Regions from separate parts of the Paenibacillus nicotianae genome, predicted to be linked through region 1. Evidence: riboswitches for the same ligand, from Rfam matches in the RefSeq annotation. Region 1 holds a riboswitch; each other region holds the start of a gene.
The links. Region 1 has a riboswitch for cyclic di-AMP ahead of kdpF (K(+)-transporting ATPase subunit F). Riboswitches for the same ligand answer to the same signal wherever they lie in the genome.

Region 2: linked by a shared signal. The riboswitch ahead of ACFSGI_RS19790 (hypothetical protein) and the one ahead of kdpF (K(+)-transporting ATPase subunit F) in region 1 are both predicted to bind cyclic di-AMP.
Region 3: linked by a shared signal. The riboswitch ahead of ACFSGI_RS01910 (ubiquitin-like domain-containing protein) and the one ahead of kdpF (K(+)-transporting ATPase subunit F) in region 1 are both predicted to bind cyclic di-AMP.

What each region holds. Positions count from the first base shown of each region.
Region 1 covers NZ_JBHUGF010000010.1:1,730,493-1,737,997, forward strand. The annotation lists gene kdpB (potassium-transporting ATPase subunit KdpB) at 1-1,536, opposite strand, end outside; gene kdpA (potassium-transporting ATPase subunit KdpA) at 1,666-3,336, opposite strand; gene kdpF (K(+)-transporting ATPase subunit F) at 3,356-3,436, opposite strand; cyclic di-AMP (ydaO/yuaA leader) riboswitch at 3,684-3,864, opposite strand; cyclic di-AMP (ydaO/yuaA leader) riboswitch at 3,927-4,131, opposite strand; gene ACFSGI_RS11680 (carboxypeptidase-like regulatory domain-containing protein) at 4,434-5,795, opposite strand; gene ACFSGI_RS11685 (SMI1/KNR4 family protein) at 5,977-7,505, opposite strand, start outside.
Region 2 covers NZ_JBHUGF010000011.1:231,126-238,630, reverse strand. The annotation lists gene ACFSGI_RS19830 (aldo/keto reductase) at 1-202, shown strand, start outside; gene ACFSGI_RS19825 (DUF6526 family protein) at 276-710, opposite strand; gene ACFSGI_RS19820 (DinB family protein) at 892-1,392, opposite strand; gene ACFSGI_RS19815 (sodium-dependent transporter) at 1,414-2,781, opposite strand; gene ACFSGI_RS19810 (GNAT family N-acetyltransferase) at 2,880-3,449, opposite strand; gene ACFSGI_RS19805 (hypothetical protein) at 3,446-3,988, opposite strand; gene ACFSGI_RS19800 (hypothetical protein) at 4,012-4,335, opposite strand; gene ACFSGI_RS19795 (NAD(P)H-binding protein) at 4,381-5,106, opposite strand; gene ACFSGI_RS19790 (hypothetical protein) at 5,200-5,595, opposite strand; cyclic di-AMP (ydaO/yuaA leader) riboswitch at 5,716-5,892, opposite strand; gene ACFSGI_RS19785 (hypothetical protein) at 6,304-6,762, shown strand; gene ACFSGI_RS19780 (universal stress protein) at 6,814-7,464, shown strand.
Region 3 covers NZ_JBHUGF010000002.1:39,735-47,239, reverse strand. The annotation lists gene ACFSGI_RS01935 (tRNA1(Val) (adenine(37)-N6)-methyltransferase) at 45-797, shown strand; gene rsmI (16S rRNA (cytidine(1402)-2'-O)-methyltransferase) at 794-1,705, shown strand; gene ACFSGI_RS01925 (AbrB/MazE/SpoVT family DNA-binding domain-containing protein) at 2,031-2,285, opposite strand; gene ACFSGI_RS01920 (HD domain-containing protein) at 2,618-3,940, shown strand; gene ACFSGI_RS01915 (TatD family hydrolase) at 3,988-4,755, shown strand; cyclic di-AMP (ydaO/yuaA leader) riboswitch at 4,951-5,174, shown strand; gene ACFSGI_RS01910 (ubiquitin-like domain-containing protein) at 5,498-6,616, shown strand; gene rnmV (ribonuclease M5) at 6,814-7,359, shown strand; gene rsmA (16S rRNA (adenine(1518)-N(6)/adenine(1519)-N(6))-dimethyltransferase RsmA) at 7,364-7,505, shown strand, end outside.

The sequences.
Region 1 (7,505 bases):
TCCTGTCATCGCAACTAATTTACCTTCTGCTTGTTCACGGCGAATAACAGCTATTTTATCTTCTGGTGTACTTTCAGCGATATAATCATCTACTCCAGCTTCTTTGGCTATCGTTGCTGCTGTTAATGGATTATCACCTGTACACATAATCGTTTTGATCCCCATACTACGCATTTGTTCAAAACGCTCTTTCATTCCGGCTTTGACGGTATCTTTGAGATAGATCAATCCATAGATTTCTTGATCTACAGCTACAGCAAGCGGTGTTCCCCCGGCAGAAGCAATAGCATCATTATTCGCTTGTAGATTACTAGGAATATTTCCACCTTGAGAACTAACCCATTTTTTTATTGCATCGACAGCACCTTTACGAACTTTGCGTCCATCTGCCAGATCCAATCCACTCATACGTGTCTCAGCGCGAAACTCTATGATTTCTGCACCTTCACTTAATGATTGCGAGTATTCCCAATTTTGCTTTTTCATCAATTCTAGAACAGAACGTCCTTCAGGTGTCTCATCAAAAGCAGAACTAATCGCTGCCCATTCCCCTACTTCTTGTGGTGAGTGCCCTTCTGTCGGTACAAATTCACTTGCCATCCGATTACCGTACGTGATCGTACCTGTTTTATCTAAAATAATCGTATTGATATCACCGGAAGCTTCGACCGCTTTACCGGACATCGCCAATACATTAAAACGTGTTACCCGATCCATCCCTGCAATCCCAATCGCAGATAACAATCCACCAATAGTAGTTGGAATCAAGCAGACGAGCAAAGCAATCAATACAGGAACCGAAAGAACAATATTTAAGTAATTTGCCATAAAAGGCAATGTCACAACAACCATTAAAAAGATAATAGTTAAGCTTATCAATACTGTGTTTAACGCAATTTCATTAGGTGTCTTCTGGCGTTCTGCTCCTTCGACCAGACTAATCATCCGATCCATAAATGATTCACCAGGATCGCTTGTGATGCGAACAATAATCTCATCACTAATAACCATTGTTCCACCGGTTACCGAACTGAAGTCTCCACCGGCTTCTTTGATTACTGGAGCAGATTCCCCTGTGATCGCAGATTCATCAACAGATGCCAAACCTTTGATCACTTCACCATCACCAGGGATCATTTCGCCTTGTACGACTTTAACAGTATCCCCTTTACGAAGTTGTGTAGACGATACAGCTACTATTTGCTCGCCTTCGATTCGATTGGCAATAATTTCTTTTTGTGTATTTTTCATCGAGTCAGCTTGTGCTTTGCCTCGACCTTCTGCTAATGCTTCAGCAAAGTTGGCAAAAAGGATAGTGAATAACAGAATAATAGCTACAGCGATATTAAAACCTGTTGAAACCGATTCGCCAAAAGCATTAGGTACAAAAATTAACAACAAACTGATAATTAAACCAACCTCAACTACAAACATTACTGGATTACGTGCCATCTGTTTAGGATTTAATTTGATCACAGACTGCTGTAACGCTTTGGAGATCAAGTCCCGGCTCATCATTGATGATTTACTTTTCATTACATTGTTCCTCCACTTAGCATTTATCAGTATAAATGCTATATATTCTATTTCTATCCATATTTCGTTTTGTAGCCATTATCTATGTTTTCACATTTTATAATAGTAGATACGTGTAGCTGTTTCTTTTTACAATGTTAGCATCTCTGCAATCGGCCCAAGTACAACCACCGGGAAAAAGGTAAGTGCACCGACTAAAATAACAGAAATAATAAACATACCACCGAACAATGCTTGATCTGTGCGTAATGTTCCGCTTGTTTCTGGAACAGGTTTTTTCGCCATTAATGACCCTGCCACAGCTAACAACGTTACCATTGAGAAATAACGACTGATAAACATCACTACACCGGTCATAATATTCCAAAACGGCGTATTATCGCCTAGCCCTTCAAATCCTGATCCGTTATTTGCAGCTGATGAGGTAAATTCATACAGCGCTTGTGTTAATCCATGATAACCTGGATTAGAAATCGTATCGGCTTGGGTCATAAGAGCAATAGCTGTAGGTGCTAATACCAATAATGGTTGAATAAGTAATGTTACTGCAATCAACTTCATTTCTTTGCCTTCAATTTTGCGACCGAGAAATTCTGGTGTACGTCCAACCATCAGACCCGATAAGAACACAGCAATAATCGCATACATTAAAATGTTTAACAATCCTACTCCTGAACCGCCAAATACCGTATTCAGCATCATATTTCCAAGTGAAATCAATCCGCCAATAGGTGTTAACGTATCATGCATCGTATTAACAGCACCTGTCTCTGAAGCTGTTGTTACCACAGAGTAGAATGAAGATTGCGCTTCGCCTAATCGTACTTCTTTCCCTTCCATTGATCCCGACTGATGTTGAATACCTAATTGGTTAATCAACGGATTTCCTTGAAATTCACTGACAAGTGATACACTAAGCATCACGACAAACATCATGACCATCGAAACAAATAATACTCTACCTTGTTTGGAGTTGCCGACCATTTTGCCGTACGTAAATGGCAGTGACATTGGAACCAATAACATCATCAACATTTGCAACATATTACTGAATCCGCCTGGATTTTCAAAAGGGTGTGCAGAGTTGGCTCCGAAATATCCACCACCGTTATTCCCTAATTCTTTGATTGCTAGAAATGATCCTATTGGACCGGTACCAATCTGTTGCTCTGTTCCTTGTAAAGTCTGAGCTGTTATGACTGTATGCAAGGTCTGCGGCATACCTAATCCAACAAACACAAGCGCCATAATAAAAGTAAGAGGTAACAAAATTCGTGTGATTGCCCGTACCAAGTCCGTAAAGAAATTACCCAGCGGCTTACCGGTCAATCCTCTAATAAATGCAATTGCGACTGCAATCCCTGTTGCCGGTGAGACAAACATCATAAAGATAATTGCTGTCATTTGTGAGAATAAAGATAAACCACTTTCACCGCTGTAATGCTGTAAATTCGTATTTGTAATAAAGCTGATCGCTGTATTGAATGCTAGATCAGGGCTCATACTGGTAATCCCTGCTGGATTCATTGGTAAAATGTGTTGGAAACGAAAGATCAGATATGCTATCAGCAAGATCACTGCATTACTGATAAGAACAGCGCCTGCATACTGCTTCCAGGTTTGATTTTCATTTTTGATACCGCCGAACCTGTATATCCATTTCTCAATTGGATAAAACCAACGATCTAAGCGATTCGGTTTATTTTCAAAAGCATATGCAATATAATGTCCGGTTGGACGAGCGATAATTAAAGCGATAATAAAAGTGACTGCAATTCCGATATATGAAAAGATACTCACGATGTTCTCCCCTGACCCTTTAGAATTTTTCTGGATAAATCAATGCGTAACATAGATAGATGGTTAACCCACCAATAATAATCCACAGCAGCCAAGTCATCGCTCATTCCTTCTTTCTCCGATAGCTACAGATGCCCATTGCAGCAACCCGCTCAATCCCAAAGTCATTATCAATAATAATCCAATCATCAGTATATCCATCATAGGTATAAGACTCCCTGCATTCGTTTTGTAAGTAATATTTGCTAAAAAAGGCATAAAAAAAGAAGCCTGGAGAAAAGCAGAACTTTTCCCCAGCCCTCTACAAACACGCACACTTATCGTGTACCTGCCAAGTTGCTGGTTAGGAGTTCTCCCCTATACGCTTACGGAGTTAGCTGTCGGATTCGGGCTGGAAGATTGCCCGTTCCGGTAGATACCGGAATTCACCCCATGTTGTGTAGTAACTGACTCTTCTATCAGTTATTTTCATCAACGATTGGTTCCCCCGCTTTTCATATGCATATGAAAATTAAGCGTCGTGACATTGTTAACATATCAAAAAACACAGAGTCGTATTACACTGTGTCAGATCGGCACAAGCTTCACACTTCTCTCCTAATCCACGCTTACGAGGTTAGCTGTCGGATTCGGGCGGTGAGAGTCGCCCTACTGCATTGTCTGACTGTACCATGGTTAAGTCAGTATGCAGATTCACCCCAACGATTCACATTCCGGCTCTCACACCGTTTTGTGAAGTCGCAATTTGGTTCCCCCGTTTTTCGGTTAGTACCGAAAACTCAGCGATCAAAAACATTGGAAACTTCATTTATATCAGTTGCTGAATCCTATTCATCAACTGCCTGCAATGAATAATACGCCTGTACCTGTCAACTGTAAAGCTGAGAAAAAACGCAAAAAAAGCTGTGAATCATCACAGCTTTCATTTTCAGATAACTATTGAAAACTTATCTATCTCAGGCTTCTATTTTCTCTCTTTTTCATCGTTTATCTACTTTTTTATTTTTGTTACATGATATTTATCATTGATTTGCAGTAGATTCTGAAAACGATTATGTCATTTATTACGCAACATCCTATCATTTTGCTACGTTATGTTAACCTGTATAAATTTCGTAAGCAAAATGGTACAACGTGCTAATGTCTGAATTTAGTTGTTTTCCATTGTTGAAAAATTGAATTCTGACAATATCATAATAATGTCTGTATCTGGACGATTGGAACGTATATTGTCCTACTCCCGGATTATTGATAGAGACCGGCATTGTAAAATGACCTGTAGCATCTGTAGTCGCTGTACCAGAAATCACTTTGTTATTTAAAATGGTAGTGATATTGGTTGTGACTATCGCATTCCCTACAGGATTACCTGTTGCATCTAATGCACGACCTGTGATTACAATATTATTTTTCACACGCCATTTATTGCCTTGACCATAGTTAATAAATCCGTAGACACCGCCATCTGTTGTAATATCACTAATAACAACTCTTGATACATCTGCTGTCTGATAATTAACAGATAATTTGTATGGAGTCGTTAAATCGAATGTGGAAGGAGCTAACACTTGAATATAATACGTTCCAGCCGGTAATGTAACCTGACCATTTGTATTTTGTGCCAGTGTACCCTGACTTACAAGATTAGCATTAAATAACTGCAACTGATACGTTCCATAGGTCGATGTATTGTCTAACCGTAAATTCATTTTAGACTGAGCTGTCAAAGTTACTTTTGTCCAATCTTCATCAAAACTATTATCAATATTCTGTGTACTGACAAAAGGAGCAGCTCCGCGATCTTTAGCTAGCCACGGGTTATCGTCCGGCTCATTCGCATCATAACTATCCGATGTTACTGCAAATACGGTAAATGGATTAGTGGTATCTGCACCTTGATACGAACTAACTCTAATAAAATAATAACCTGCTTTGGCAATGTGACTAAGCTGTTCATATTGTGTAGGTCCTTTAGTAGAAAAAGCGACTTGTTGAATCTGGGAAGTCTCTTCATTTAAGTAATACAGTGAAAGATCATAATCGATAGCAGCCGAATTTACTACACTCAAAAAAGAAGTTAATTTGGCAGGAGTCGTGACTTGCGTATAAAACCAGCGACTTTCCCCTTCTGTAGTGATATAACCCTGATACGCTTGTCCTGTCTGAATAAATAAAGCTTCATCTGGTGTGGTGTTGGTACCATACGTATCTTCTGCAATGGTACTGCGTTTAAGTGTGGAAGATGGCAAAGTGATAGACTGTGGCAATTCTTTCGTTTTACTAGCAAAATAATCTTTAGAGCTGGTCAGCTCCTTGTTTGGCGCAACAGATTGAACAAGAGCTGTAGTATTGCCCAAATCTTTATGTACTGCTAAAGTTTGCGCATGCGTCTGTACCCCACCCCAACCTATGCCTAATGTCACAAGTAACGCCGTAATACCTACTAATTTTGTTTTCAAAATACCACTCCTTTTTCAAAAATATGTTATTTATTAGTAAATTATACCTAATAAGAAAATTGATAGTCAACTATATTTTTGTGATTTTAGGTAAAAAATAATAAAAAACATAAAAAAGACTCTGTCGCTTTTGAGCTGTACAGAGTCTTTAGACATGATTGAAAATAACTATAATATCGTATTAACGTATATGGCTATGCCAGATTTCTTCTTCTTCATCTGTCATTTCGCCGACAATTTTATGGAATTTCACGTATTGAGCGAACGAATTTTTGAGCAATTGAAATTGAGCAAACGAACCGCTAAATTGCTCTAGCGATACAGACTTGGAGATCGTTTCTATATTGCTGATTTGGCAACCACTATTCAATTCCAATTGCTTCAGGTTGGGCAGATCCGCAATCGCTGAAATGTCAGAAATACGCGTATCATGAATCGTCAGCATTTCCAATTGTTCACATGCTTGTAGACAACTCATATCAGCAAAATAAGCATCTTCGATATGCAGTTTGCGTAAAGACAAAGACTGACTGATTTGTTGCCAGTCTTCAGGTGTCCATGCATTAGGCGAGCATATTTTCAATTCTCGTAGCCCTGAAATAGCAGATAAGGCTTCTACAGCTTCGCGAGAAGGCGAAGAAAGAGCAAGTGTAGTCAACTGTTGCATTTGCGCTAAAGGAGCATAATCTTGAATACGTGTATCTGTACAATCCAAATTATACAGATGTGGTAACGTTGCTAACGGATCTAAATCTTCAATCAACGTACCTTCTAGATTAACAATTTGCAAATAAGGCAATCCACGTAATGGCGTGAGATCACGAATCGGATTGCGAACAAGATATAGCTTTTTGAGTTCTCTACAATTCGCAAGCGGACGAATATCTTGAATCTCATTTACACTTAAAATTAATTCACGTACTTCATGACAACGTTCAAGCGGCGTGATATCTGTTAGCTGTTCACGAATCAAAAAGATTTGATGAGCATGGACAAACTCTTCGACCGTATTCGATTTAGTTATAATTCGTTCTTGCCAATCTGGATCTAATTGCTGAAACCATTGTTGTAATGGAATCTCTGGTTCATCAGAAGATGTATTGTTTTTGGGTAGATCGGCTAAAGCATATGCCTGTGCATCTTTGAGCATACGCGATTGTTCGTTACGACCGTACATCCAATATTTGAATCCATCCTCTTCTTCGACAGTATAATTGCCATGACGAACCGTATCTCGCATAAAATGAATAAATTCACCCAGACTACGGGCAATCACATACTTCATTTCTTCGTCACGACCAAAATTAATCACCTGTCCAACTACCCCATGTTCTGCTGGAGACAGATCAATCCCTAGATGATTGCCTCCGCCATCATGACAAAAAGGGATCCAGTTGCGGTTGATATACTGCTCTTTGATCCAACCCGATGGAATCGAATAATGATCTCCCATCGTCTGATATTCAGGCTCAAGCTCAGACCATATTTTCCACTCGCTAATCATTTCTTCCAAACTCAAAAATTGCAAACCAAAAAAGAACCCCGGGCCACTACGAGACTCCCCATTGTGTATATGATACAGTTCTTTAAGATCATCCGGGAAAGAGACACCGATAATCTGTTCAGCTTGTTCTATTTCTTCATCTCCAGCAGAAGCTTTTAACGCTTCTTCAAGACTGTTCAATTCTGGTCGTAATATGGATTTGATTT
Region 2 (7,505 bases), on a different contig from region 1:
AGTTGAAAAACTTCGTCCGATTGCGCAAGCCAAAGGTGTCGATATCGCTCATATCGTACTGGCATGGTATCTTACACGCGACTCTATTGATGCTGTTATTCCAGGTGCGAAACGTGCAGATCAGGTGAAAGATAATCTCAAAACGTTAAGCGTACAATTAACACCACAAGAAATTGCTCAGATCGATACTATTTTTAGCTAAATTACAAAAAAAGCCGAGTGCCTACATTATCTGTAGGTGCTCGGCTTTTAGTTTATTTCGATTTCGTTATCGATTAGATACGCATATGATCCACACGCCAGTTCGTAATCGCATTTTCGATATCGGAACCGGATAGATTTTGATTCGCTGCACGTTCGCATAAAGCAGGAAATTCTTCATCACTTGCATAGCGAAGTGCAATAATTTGAGCTTTGGATAGACGAGGGTCCAACTCTTTACCGGTCAAACGGAAATAACGGAACTGCTCTTCAATACGCACAATACGATCTTGCGTTTTGGTCGCATAGACCCGAATCCGCGGAATCGCAAAAAATAAACAAACCATCAATATTAACAATAACCATGATAACAATACATGCTCATCATAACGAATCGCTTCAACCCAGTAGATCACAGTTAACACAAACGTTACTAATAAAAGAGGCAAAGCCACAAAATGATACGGCCAATCATAACGAATTGATTTCTTCTTCGGTGGTGTTGCCATGATTACACATCCTTTTCCTACTGTAAATGTATTTCCCATGTATTATTACACCAATCACTGGAAATACTACCATGATCACAAAGAAAGAAAAGATATCGACAGTGTACAGCGCATCATGACTCACACTTATAGAAGAAACATAACGAACAACATAATCTTACTTTATACGTTAAACCATACGTTAAGCAGGGTATCCTCCACCCGGTGGTGGCCATGCGCCAAACAGACGACGTAACAACACGATTTCGCCCAAATGATACGTATTATGAGAAGCAATATTACGTAGTAATCCAGCAGCCGTTTCGCCCGGGAAATGAACTAATGGTTGCTCGAGATTCATCGTGCGTGCTAACTCACAAGCATAATCGATCCCTTGTAAAAAGCGATCTAATACATCTTGCCATGTCGCTTCATCGACAGCTTGTACTTCTGTAGGCCAACTTTCGCTTACATTCGCTGGCAGTTGAGGCTTTTCTCCTCGTAAATGAGTTAACATAAAGTCTTGCCAGTAACTCATATGACTGATTAACTGATAAATCGTATACGGCGAGTGTTCCAAAGAACGACCCGATAATTCTAGATCGATATCTGACAATGCACGCGCAATCGGCAAATGCCCTCTTTCTCCGATCAAAGACTGTATTAACGCTTTGGAAAAAGCTTCTTGAGAAGAAATGGTCATATAAATGCTCCTTTTTCGTGTTTATTCCGGTTGAGGTGGTTGAATAATACCTATAGAAAATAAGAAAATGAGAATAATTAAAATCGGTGCAATATAACGTAAAATAAACATCCACGTATCGTACCAGAATCCAGATAATCCTGCTTCTTCACCTGCACGTTTCCATGCATATCCGGTAAAGATCGTGACAATAAATCCGCCTACAGGCATCAAAATATAAGAAGTGACAAAGTCGAATAGATCAAAAATACTTTTGCCATCCAATGTAATAAAGCTAAGTACACCGCCTACAGATAACGCAGCCGGAACACCCAGTATGAACGAAAAAATACAGACGATGCTAGCAGCTTTTTTACGAGTCCAATTCCATTGTCCCATCGCATAAGCTACAGGCACTTCAAGAATAGAGAAACATGAAGTAATCGCCGCAATCGCTAGCAATAAGAAGAATAGACCACCAAAAAAAGCACCTAAAGGCATTTGCGCAAAAGCCGCAGGTAACGCCATAAATGCAAGCCCTACCCCTTGATCTGGTTTGAGTCCATAAGAGAATACGGTTGGGAAAATAATCAACCCTGCTAAAAGCGCATAGAACAAGTCACCTGCTCCAATCGCAAGCGCTGCTTTACCTAAGGACTGCTCTTTGCGTACATAAGAACCATACGTTAACATACAACCCATCCCTAGAGATAAAGAGAAAAATGCATGTCCTAATGCTGTTAAGATCGAAGCTCGACTTAATTTAGAAAAATCAGGTGCTAAGAAAAATTCTACCCCTGCCGCTGCTCCAGGCAACGTCAATGAACGGAACATCAAGATAAGCAAAATCACCAGAAAGCCGGGAATCAGAATCTTGTTGTACTTTTCAATTCCGCCCGATACCCCTTTAGCAATAACGATCCCTGTAATCAGCATTACCACTGCTTGCCAGAACAACGGTGCATATCCACCTGCAAAATTTGTAAATGCTGCTGTAAAATCAGTATTCACATCCGATAGACTACCGCTAAACGATAATACGGTATAGTGTAGTGTCCATCCTGCAACAACACCGTAGTAACACATAATTAAGAAAGAAGTCACTACCGGAACAGTACCGATCCATTTCCAATGCTTTTTCCCTGTAATGTTGAAAAGCGAGGCCGCAGCATTACCCCGTCCACTTCGTCCAATAGCCATTTCTGCCAATAAAATCGGTAGCCCGACTACAATCAGACAAATAATAAACATCAGGAAAAAGGCAGCGCCACCATATTTACCTGTGATATACGGGAACTTCCACATATTCCCCAGACCTACCGAACTACCAATCGCTGCTAAAATAAACCCGCTTGTTGAAAACCGTTCTACTTTGTTACCTGCTTTACCTAAACTTTCTTTTTGTGCCATAGGTATACTCCTTATTGATAAAGTGAATTATGCCTATGTTACACAAAACGTTATATATTGTCCATGAAAAGAAAGTAACAAATTGAAAAAAATCATGATTATTTGTTATTTTGCTGATTGTTAAAGCAATAAGAAAGAAGTTGTTGCTGATCTTCATCTATGATTTCGTGCTTGCTGTACTGATTCTCTGTATATTGTGACAATATTTTGTTCCAGAACGATTGGGTATGATGATTCCGTGAGGAAGCATTGGTCTGTAGTTCCCAATCACCTTGATATTGGTCGAAAACGTGAATAGCGGCTTGCTGAGCGACTCCTTGTCCACGAAATGGACGCATTACAAAAAACTCATTCAAGTAATATTGAGCATGAGAACCAGCAGGCAAATAAGGAGCCGTCGCAATCAAAGCAAATCCAGCAGGTACTCCGTTCACACGAATAATCCACGGATATAGAACCCCTGGATGTCGCCACCAGATCAGAAACACATCGCTTTGCTGGTGAAGTGTAGCATATTCTTCTTCATCAAATATTCCCTGTGAATTGGGCTGACGTTCCCATATCTCTGACAGGTCGTACAAGTAATACGGATACATATTGCATATCATATGTGCTTCTTCTTCCCGGCACAGAGTTATCTGAATATGATCGTTTGTATCGTTATTCATTTTACGCTCCTGTCTGCATCTTCTGCCGAATTCAATTTCCATTCTATCATGACATAATCGCTATATTCACGCCGTATCGTTGCTCTGCAACGCTGGATATACGTATGGCGTAATTTGGCATAGGAGCGCTCATTTTTGAAAATATGTGCAGAGAGTAACCGATATCCTTCCGCCGATAAAGTGTCTCGTAATAACGTAATCACAGGTACAGCTAATTTCAGATCTTGATAATTGAAATAGATTTGAAAATCACTAATATAAACAGCATCCAGCCCTGGCATAATCTCATGAGGATCATCTTCTGACTCGGTAGGCTTAGAAGCTTGCGAATACGTTACCTTGAGATACCCGATCAGCAACATCGAAGCAGGCTGATCGATACATTTACTATTCGACTGATCTGTAGATATATCGTTAGATCCTGCTATCGCCGATTCTAGTGTTCGCAAATAGATATTGAGACTATGAGAGTGCGGTTCAAATGCGATATAAAAATCACCGATCGCACGACTGCACAGTTGAATATACCTCTCTGGCATACAGCACTCCTACTTGTTATTGATTATTTTTGTAGAAATTGAATCGTATATTGAATCGCTTCTAAAGCTTCTTGTACAAATGCTTTATTTTCTTTTTCCCATTCATTCGGATCATCCATAAATGAATCGTCTAACCAATCTTCCAGTCCAGCTACTATTTTGCGACGTTCATTAGGTTGTGCAGGTGCTTTTCCTCGTAATGCTTGGATCGCACTACGCATCACTTTGCAAGAAGATTGGATAAAAGGATAATCATCTTTATCCCATGCTTTGGCATTATCCATATCGTAAAACGCAATCCACTTTTCAATAATTGAAGCGGCTTGTTTGGGTTCTAATTGAGGCATATTGTAATTCTCCATTTCTATAATTAAAAATTGAAATATATCTGACTATGATTTGGCGGATTTGTTCATCGCAACAGAGCGACTCTGCGACTCGTCTGCGATGCGTTGCAATTGATCTGACATATATACTTGAGTACCTGACTTGGAGATCTGAGCGATTCGATACATCGCTCGTGCAACGTCACCTGCTTCGATACCGCGATATTTACGAAGAGGCCCTATCATTAGAAATGATAATGCTTGAGAGACCACAGCGCCAAATTGCTCCCCTGCGCGGCTATTTTTACGTTTGCCTAACAATAAAGACGGGCGAACAATCGATAACGAAGAATAACCTACTTGTTGCAATCGTTGCTCCATATCACCTTTGGTACGTGTATAGAAAATACTTGATTTGGGATCAGCACCCATCGAACTGATCACGATAAACTGCTTGGCTCCTTGTTTGTAAGCCACCATAGCTACAGATACCGGGTACAATACATCAATTTCGATCATCTGTGCTTGAGTACCTGCTTGCTTAATCGTTGTACCGAGACAGCAAAAGACATCGTCTGCTTGCATCTCTGCACGATAATCTTCTAGTCTACGATAATCCACTACGATCTGTTGCAACTTCAGATGTTGTAGTTGCTGCACAGGTTCGCGGACAAGAGCAATCACTCGTGTATATTCTGTGCTGTCTAATAACTGACGCACTAATTTTTTGCCAACAAGACCTGTTGCTCCAGCGACAAGGGCTGTTTTACCGATCACAACGATCATCTCCATTCTGCGCATCAACTTGGTTCTCTATCTTCTTTATTATCAAGATATCAGCACCAAATTGCAAAATAAAATGATCGTTCGATCAGCAGTCTTTTTTTATAATAAAAACGAAGCGCTACTTCCATTGGTATGAATAATATAATCTGCACCAAGACCACGATAAATTAAGCGTGATTGATTGCCTTCGGTAATCACATATAGCTTCTCTGATGTCCATGCACGACAGATCTGAATATACCGACAACATAAAGGTAGACTACGTTCAAATAAATAGATTTTGCCAATATTCAATTGCGGGATACGCCATAAGTCCTGGCGCTGCGTATCGATCACCAGAATATGCTCAATACCTATCTTTTCAAAGCGAAGCTGATCTGCCTGACTATTCACTATAATAGCAAACGGTATTTTTTTAACTTTGAGTAATTGAATAAATTGTTCTCCTGCTACTGTAGCAGGCGATACCAGTACAAATTCCTGTTCGTACTCCATGCGTGTTCGCTCTCCTCCACTCATTGTAGACAACAAAAAAAGCCGTTAGAAGAGGACCTCTTCATCAGCTTCTAAAACAGGCGCAAAAAAAGCCCCTGATATGGCATAGATGACTGTTGTCGTCTCTCTTATTGCAGCTTACGAGGTTAGCTGACGGATTCGGAAGTAAGAGTCTCCCTACAGATAGTTCGGTCGAAGCCTTTCTATCTGATTCACCCCTGAATAGATCTGTACCATCTTGTCTATTCGTATGGTTCCCCCGCTTTCTGAAAGGTCTGGATATAGCCTTTCAGTCATTAAGCTGTAATGAACTTGAATGAAATCATACGCCCGCCTTTTTCGTTTGTAAAGTAGTCTAGCTACGTGTAAGGAGCGAATTTGAATCAATTCTATTACCTTTTCCACATTATGCTCTTATTTGCATGATCTCATCCTTCTTTTTCTACTATTTGCACACGATTTATATAAACGGTTGTATAAGCGAGTATAAGAGACATTAGAACGTGATTAAGCCAAATGAATCCGATTACATCGTTATTTTCAAGCGTATAACGTCTATTAAAAGCTTACATTTGATTTTACTTCTACCTTCAACGGGACTATGATTGCTAACAATATCTGACATCACAAAAATGTAACAGCTACTTATTGTTCTGCTTTTACTGTGTATAGAGATAGCGATTTTATTTGAAGGAGTGTAGATTTGAGATGAGTTTAATTTCGCCGATCGCGCCTGTTGCTAATACTGTGTCTAAGGTGGATGTGTCTACCCATACTATTCATTCTATTGAAGTATTCCAATATGATAATCATCTGCTTGCCTTACCTGATATGGATGGGTATTTGCATTGCGGGTTGTTAAAAATAGCAAGTCACGGGATTACAGGGTGGGCAGAATATTCGTTTACCGATCAGGTTCAACATTTAGATTTGGTGAAATGGTGTCGGGTGTTCACTGCTCTCAAAAAATGCTCGTTACCGCAGGCGCAATCTTATATCGACCAACATCATGATCTATGGGGAGATGTACGCAGTCAGGTGATGTTAGATGCTCTGACCGACCTATCTAGTCGTCTACAAGATCCTCCAGATGTATGGGCATCTTCTGATATACTGGTGAATCATGCTTTTTTGTTAGATTATACAATCGCTTATTATTCCTTTTAAATAATTATGGTTAATGGATCATAACTACCTCAATAAAGGAGTGTATTTAGCTTGAATTCTGAAAAGATTATGGTCTGTGTATATTATGGCCCCAATGGAGAACGATTGATCAGGCGTGGTATTCATTTATCTCAACTTATTCAATCTCCACTGTGTGTAATGAGTGTCATCGATCATCCGCTTGATGAAATGGATCAACAACAAGAGAACTATGTAGCATTATGGCGTAAATTAACAGAAGAAGCAGGAGGTCATTTTGTACTCTTAGAAAGCAACGGACAAGAAGCGGCTGATATTATCGCTTCCACCGCTCAACAGCATGATATTACTCAACTTATTATTGGACAATCGGCTCAGACTCGCTGGCAAGAAATCATCAAAGGCTCGATTGTAAATGATCTACTGGAAAAGTTGGGAGCTATCGATCTACATATCGTAGCGGTACAGCGTATGCAAGCTCATTTAGAAGAAACCCACGAACAAGGCGTAGATGTAGATGTGATTCAGACCTCGCGCGGATATGAGATTGCCTATGAGACTCATGGTCAATCGATCATTACAGAAGGTATCTTTTTCAAAGATATGCATACTGACTTCGATAATGGATTACTCAAATTATGTATCGACGGACAATATCAATATCTGAAAGTATTCAAAGGCAAGTTGATCGATGAACTGGTATTGGAATCTCATTCGATGTAATAGGTTGTAGATTAGACGTACCATCACTTATAACCTGTAGC
Region 3 (7,505 bases), on a different contig from region 1:
TGTAGAATCATTGCTAAACAAAGCAAGATCAGAAAGGAAATACCATGAACGAACAACCACTTCTGGCAGATGAGCGTATTGATGATCTGCTCACGTATAATCTTAAAATTATTCAAAGTCGAGAAGTATTTAGCTTTTCGATGGATGCAGTATTGTTAGCACGATTTGCAAGTATTCCGAAGCGCGGGAAAGTGATTGATCTATGTACAGGCAATGGAGTGATTCCTATTCTGTTGTCTACACGTACTCAGGCTAGTATTGAAGGAGTAGAAATACAAGAACGCTTGGCAGATATGGCAATCCGTAGTGTCATGATGAATGGCTTACAAGAACAAGTGAAGATTCGCGTCCAAGACCTTAAAGAAATGCCTCTTGTTGGCGAGCGAGAAGCGTATGATGCGGTAACAGTAAATCCACCTTATGCGCCTGTAACCGGTAGTGATATGAAATTGAATATCCATCATGCGATGGCAAGGCATGAGATTGGTTGTACATTAGAAGATGTCATTCGCACAGCTTCCAAACTGCTTCGTAACGGCGGTAAACTGTCTATGGTTCATCGTCCTCATCGATTAGCAGATATTATTCTGTTGATGCGTCAATATGGAGTAGAACCGAAGCGTATTCGATTTGTACATCCTCGTCAACATATGGAAGCTAATATGGTATTGATCGAAGGATTACGTGGAGGTAAGCCTGAAATGCGTATATTACCGCCACTGATCGTATATGATGAGCAGGAGCAATACACACCAGATCTCAAAGCAGTCTATTACGGGTTAAAGGAGTCACTATGAGCATACAGATTCAAAAAAGTTTTGCCAAAGGAGAGTCTGCTGTTCTGCATGAAGGAGCAGGTACATTATATTTAGTTGCTACTCCGATTGGTAACTTGGAAGATATGACTTATCGTGCAGTACGAACATTGCAAGAATGTGATATCGTAGCTGCTGAAGATACCAGACAGACACGTAAATTATTGACTCATTTTGATATTACTCCAGGTAAATTACTTAGCTATCATGAGCATAATAAAAAAGCGAGTGGGCCTGAGCTGATCCGTCTTATTATAGAAGGAAGTAATCTTGCACTTGTAAGCGATGCAGGATTGCCTGCTATTTCCGATCCTGGTCAAGAATTGGTGAAGTTAGCACTAGAACAGCAAATTGCGGTTGTACCTATTCCTGGAGCAAATGCGGCTTTGTCTGCTTTGATTGCTTCTGGATTATCGACAGATCGCTTTACATTTGTAGGATTTTTGCCAAGAGATAGCAAAGGTCAAGAAGAAGTACTGGGTAGTGTCAAACATGGAGCAGGTACATTATTGTTATATGAATCTCCACATCGAATTATCAAAACTTTACTGGCGATTGTACATCATTTAGGAAATCGTAATATAGTGTTAGCACGTGAGCTGACAAAGCGTCATGAAGAGTGGACACGAGGCAGTGTAGAAGAAGTACTGCAATGGTTAGAAACGCACCCACCTATCGGTGAATATTGCGTTGTGATTGAAGGGCAATCACTGATCGAAGCCAAAGCAGAAGCCAGTGAATGGTGGCAACATATGAGTATCGAAGAACATGTGATACATTACGAAAACAAAGAAAATATTTCACGTAAAGATGCTATGAAAAAAACAGCTAAAGACCGCGAAATTTCTAAACGTGACGTGTATCAAGTTCTTTTGCATGAACAAGAGTAAAATCTCTAAAAAAGCTGTATCAAAAGTCCATTTTAGATCATCTATTTATAATAGAAGAAACTCGTTATATCTATTGTTTTTTTACGAAAATAAATATCAAAATAAGTACTATCAAAAAGGAATCTTAACTGTTTAAGATTCCTTTTTGATGTGTAAATTGGAAGTACTATGCAAAAGGAAGTATAATAAACGCCAAGCCTTTTTTTGAAAACTAAAAGAAAGCAAAAAAATACCTTTACCCAGACAAAATGCTGAGTAAAGGCCCAAGGAGATATTAAAAAGGTTAGAATTAATAAGTTGATAGTTCTAGTATAACCTATTTTATTTATTTTGTCACAGGGACAGGAATTTCGGAAATACACTCATTACAAACGATTTTTCCTTTAAAATAAGTTACATTTTCAGCGTTACCACAGAAAATACAAGCAGGCTCGTATTTTTTAAGCATAATGCGTTCGCCATCAACGTAGATTTCCAAAGCGTCTTTTTCTCCGATACCTAGTGTACGGCGAAGTTCGATAGGAATTACTACGCGGCCCAATTCGTCTACTTTTCTTACAATACCAGTTGATTTCATCATTACTGATCAATCCTCTCAAATTTAAATATATTAGTTGTTATTGTTTTGTTTGATGTGCTATCATTCGACAAATTTCTATGTTTTATGATATTCATAATACCAACGTTTCCCAAATCAGTCAACCTATAAATTGAGAAAAATAGAGTTTTTTTCTGATTTTTTTGAAAAAATATTTTTATATAGCGGTATTATCAGGTATTATAAGCATAAAATTATTTTGTCGATTTGGAAATTCGTAACTTGTATATACCGACATCATTCGACATTATAGACGAATAAATTATTTTTAATTTTAAATAGTTATGGTTTAGAGATAGAAGGAGGAGTTTGTTTTGAAGCCTGTACAACCTTTAGGAGAAGAAAAAGTATTTAAAGATCCTGTACATAATTATATCCACGTGCAAGATCGTTTAATCTGGACATTGATTAATACACCTGAATTTCAAAGATTACGTCGTATAAGACAACTGGGAACTTCGTATTTAACTTTTCATGGAGCAGAGCATAGCCGCTTTTCTCATTCATTAGGTGTATATGAAATTACACGTCGTATTATTTCTCAATTTGAACGTGGTGGTTATGAAGATTGGCCACGAGATGAAAGTTTAGTTGCTTTGTGTGCTGCTTTATTACATGATCTCGGTCATGGGCCTTTTTCACATTCTATAGAAGAAGCATTCGATATGGATCATGAAGAATGGACATGTCGCATTCTACTTGGTGATACAGAAGTGAACCGGGTACTGGAAGAAGCAGAAAGTGGTCTGGCTGAACGAGTCGCTTCTGTTATTCGTAAAGATTATGAGAAAAAAATCGTTGTGAATCTGGTGTCGAGTCCACTGGATGCGGATCGTATGGACTATTTGTTACGTGATGCTTATTTTACAGGCGTTAATTATGGAACGATTGATGTGGATCGTATTTTGCGAATGCTTCGTCCTCATAATGGTAGAGTCGTTGTCAAAGAATCAGGGATGCATGCGATAGAAGATTATTTGATGGCACGTTATCAAATGTACTGGCAAGTATATTTTCATCCGGTGACTCGAAGTTCGGATATTGTTTTGCGACAGATTTTCCGCCGGGCGAAAGAATTGTTTGATCAAGGATTTGAATTTAAATTTTTACCTTATCCATTACCTGCTTTATTTGAAGGTAATATTCAAGTACATGATTATTTATTGCTAGATGAAGCATTAGTACAGACTGCTTTTATGCAATGGACACGAGAAGAAGATGAAATTCTTGCAGATGTGTGCCATCGATTTATGCAACGTAGACTGTATAAATATGTAGAAACCGATTTGATTGATTTGGAAACGATTGATAGTATTCGAAATGAATTTGCTAGAGTAGGATTGCATCCTGAATATGATCTAGAAATCGATTTTCCAACAGATCTTCCTTATGATGTATTCCGTCCGGGTGATCCTAAAAAAGAAAAACAAATTCTATTGTTAGATCGCCAAAATCGGATTCAAGAAATTTCAGAAGTATCGGATATTGTACGTTCGATCAGCGGTATTCATCGTGGTCGATATCATCTTTATTATCCGCAAGATAAATTGGAAAAAGTTATTCATCAGTTATCAGAAGAAGTAGCGGCGATATTTGAAAATAAAATCAATCCGCCTCAAATGGAGTTTGAAATCTAAAATAAAAGAAAAAAGTGTGTAAAACAGAGAAGGAGCGAGAAAAACATATGTTATTTGATACACATACTCATTTAGATTCGATTGAATTTGCTGATGATCGCAAAGAAGTCATTGAACGTGCTTATGCACAAGGTGTAACCCGTATGATCAATGTTGGCTTCAACCGCGAAACGATTCCAACTACGATGGAATTGGTAGAAAGTTACGAATTTATATATGCAGCGATAGGTTGGCATCCTGTAGATGCGATCCATATGCAACCTGGCGATCTGGAATGGATTGAATCGTTATGCAAACATGAAAAAGTAGTCGCTATTGGCGAGATTGGTCTTGATTATCATTGGGATACTTCTCCAAAAGAAGTACAACACAAAGTATTACGGGAACAAATTGGGCTAGCGCGTTCAATTAATATGCCAATCGTGATTCATAATCGTGATGCACACGAAGATATTGTGAAGATTTTGCGTGAAGAAAAAGCACATGAAGTAGGAGGCGTGATGCATTCGTTTTCAGGGAGCTGGGAAACAGCCAAAATGTGTCTTGATATGGGCTTCCATTTATCGTTTGGAGGACCAATTACTTTCAAAAATGCAAAGCAACCTAAAGAGGTGTTACAAAAGGTTCCTATGGACCGTCTTTTACTTGAAACAGACTCCCCATTTTTGACACCACATCCTTATCGTGGAAAACGAAATGAGTCCGGTTATGTGACACTTGTAGCCGAAGCGGCTGCGGAGCTAAAAGGGATATCACTGGAAGAAATTAGTACAATTACAACTAAAAATGCACTGGAACGATTTGGCATTCGATGAAAAACAGAGTAAATCACGCAAAAAACATCGTTAAATCGATATATGAATAAATTATCTTTAAAAAATCGGAGAATATGACAACTTTTTAACCATTTATTCAGAAAAACGTGCTTGCTGGTCGCTTTACATGAGGGTTGGGTTCGGGATATTATTTCATCAGTGATTTAATCTTGCTGTTATCACGCAAGATTCCATGATTCGGTCTCGCTGAGTTTCCTGCATAGGAAAACGGGGGAACCAACATATGTCTTCAAGCCATTATTATCAGAATACCGAAGTCATTATGTATGATTCCTTTTACAGGGTCTATGGGGTGAATTGGAGGTACTCGCGCCATGAGCGGAGGATCCTTCACAGGGCAGGCAATATGATATGTCCGAATCCGACAGCTAACCCCGTAAGCGATGCAGAGGCAACCTCGTATTTTCTAACGTTTTCCGAACTGTATTCAAATACGTCGGGAGCCAAGGAAAAGTTGCTCTTGCTCTTTTCCAGAGGCTTCTTTTGTTTTGGCTAAAAGGAAAAGATACAGAGATACGATATTTGAAGCTTGATCTTTCAGATATTAGGTATGTCCCTTAGACTGACCATGGCGCAGGCATTTTTGAACATCACGAAAGATTATCACACAGATTCGATAATCTTATGCTTACGATCAGCCTGTGAAAATTCTGTTATATAGTCGCGTCATATACTATTACGTCACAGCTAGACGGCGAGACTATGAAGGAGGACGGAAGAAGTGGCAATTGCTCCTTTCGAAAAAACCCATGGTTCGCGCTCATCCAGCATGTCTTACGCGCTGAGTTGGAAGCAACAAAACCTACGCTATGTATTGTGGGCTGCATTATTGGTCATCGCTCTTGCAGTGATGCTATTGTCCCTACTTTATAATCAAGCGGGTAAAAATATTTCTGTAGTCATTGACGGCAAAGCACAAACGGTGGAAACACGTAAATTGATGCTTTCTCAACTGCTTGATGAAAATCAAATTAAAGTCGCACCACAAGATAAAGTATCTATGCCGATGAATGGCGCGCTTCAAGATGGGGATAAAGTTTATATTAACCATGCGGTTGCAGTAAACATTACGGCAGATGGTGGCACTAAGAAAATCTATACCACCTCTAAAACAGTTGGTAACACATTGGAGCAAGCTGGATTAACATTGTCAGGTGAAGATCAACTTACACCAGCAATGGAATCTTCAGTTCATGACAATATGGATATCAAGATTGTTCGCACCAAATCTTTTGTAGCGAAAAAAGTTGTAAAGATTCCTTATCAAACGGTTAAAAAAACCGATGCTTCTCTGGTTGAAGGTAAAACAAAGCTAGTACAAAGTGGTCAAACAGGAAAAGTGGTTCAATACATCGAGAAAGTATACGAAGATGGAGAATTCGTCTCCAAACGTATGGTTGATAAAAAAACAACCGCAAAAGTGCAAGACAAGATTGTAGCAATAGGTACGAAAAAAGAAGAGCCTAAGCTTCTTGCAGCTGCTTCATCTAGTGGAGGTTCCAGTAATAGTACTTCCAAAGCAGGTGTAGATTTCTCTTATGCGAAAGTACTGAACAATGTATCTCTTACTGCTTATTCGTCTCAAGAACCCGGTCTAGGTACAGTGACTGCTTCTGGAGCACGTGTAACAGAAGGTCGTACGATTGCAGTCGATACGAGTGTCATTCCGATGGGATGGTGGGTATACATTGAAGGCATTGGCTTCCGCCGTGCTGAAGATACCGGTAGTGCTATTAACGGTAATAAAATCGACGTATATATAGACAGCTTGAGCCAAGCGAGAGCATTTGGACGTAAATCCGGTTACACTGTATATGTAATCGGTCCGGTTAAACCCTAAGTAGGGTGTTGATTGGGATAACGCCATTGCTTAAGCCCAGTCATCTGTTATATGATATAAATAATATTAACCATGAGCGTGAATAAGGAAAACAAAAAGAAGAGGAATATTCCTCTTCTTTTTGTTCTGTTAAGATCAATTTAGAGTGAATCGATAGAGGTCATTATTTACAGAGTGAAGGGAAGCGTACAATCAACGTGATTAAAGAAGTGATTGTGGTGGAAGGTAGAGACGATACAGTAGCCATCAAACGAGCTGTAGACGCAGATACGATCGAGACAGGCGGTTCAGCGATAGGAGCTCATGTAATTCGTCGGGTGAAGTTAGCTCAAGAACGTCGCGGTGTGATTATATTAACAGATCCTGATTTTGCAGGTGAACGGATACGGAAAATCGTCGCGCAGAAAGTACCAGGCTGTAAGCATGCTTTTATTCCTGAAAGCGAAGCGACGCTCAAAGGTGATATCGGTGTTGAAAATGCTTCTCCTGAAGCGATTCGTGAAGCACTGGCACGTGTACATTCGGAGATGCCAGAAGCGGAAGTTTTGATCGATTGGGAAGACTTAATTATGACAGGACTTGTGATGAGTGCTGATGCGGCAGAGCGAAGAATGAAAATGGGCAATTTGTTAGGGATAGGATATGGCAATGGAAAGCAATTCCACAAGCGTTTGCGTATTTTTGGCATTAGCCGTGAAGAATTTGCAGCAGCTCTTTCACAAATGGAAGCGGAGGAAGAATAATAATATGGATGAACGACTAGATATAGCGACACCCAAACGAACCAAAGAAATTATTAATAAATACGGCTTCTCGTTTAAAAAAAGCTTGGGTCAGAACTTTTTGATCGATTCGAATATTTTGAACAAAATTGTAGAAGCAGCCGAAT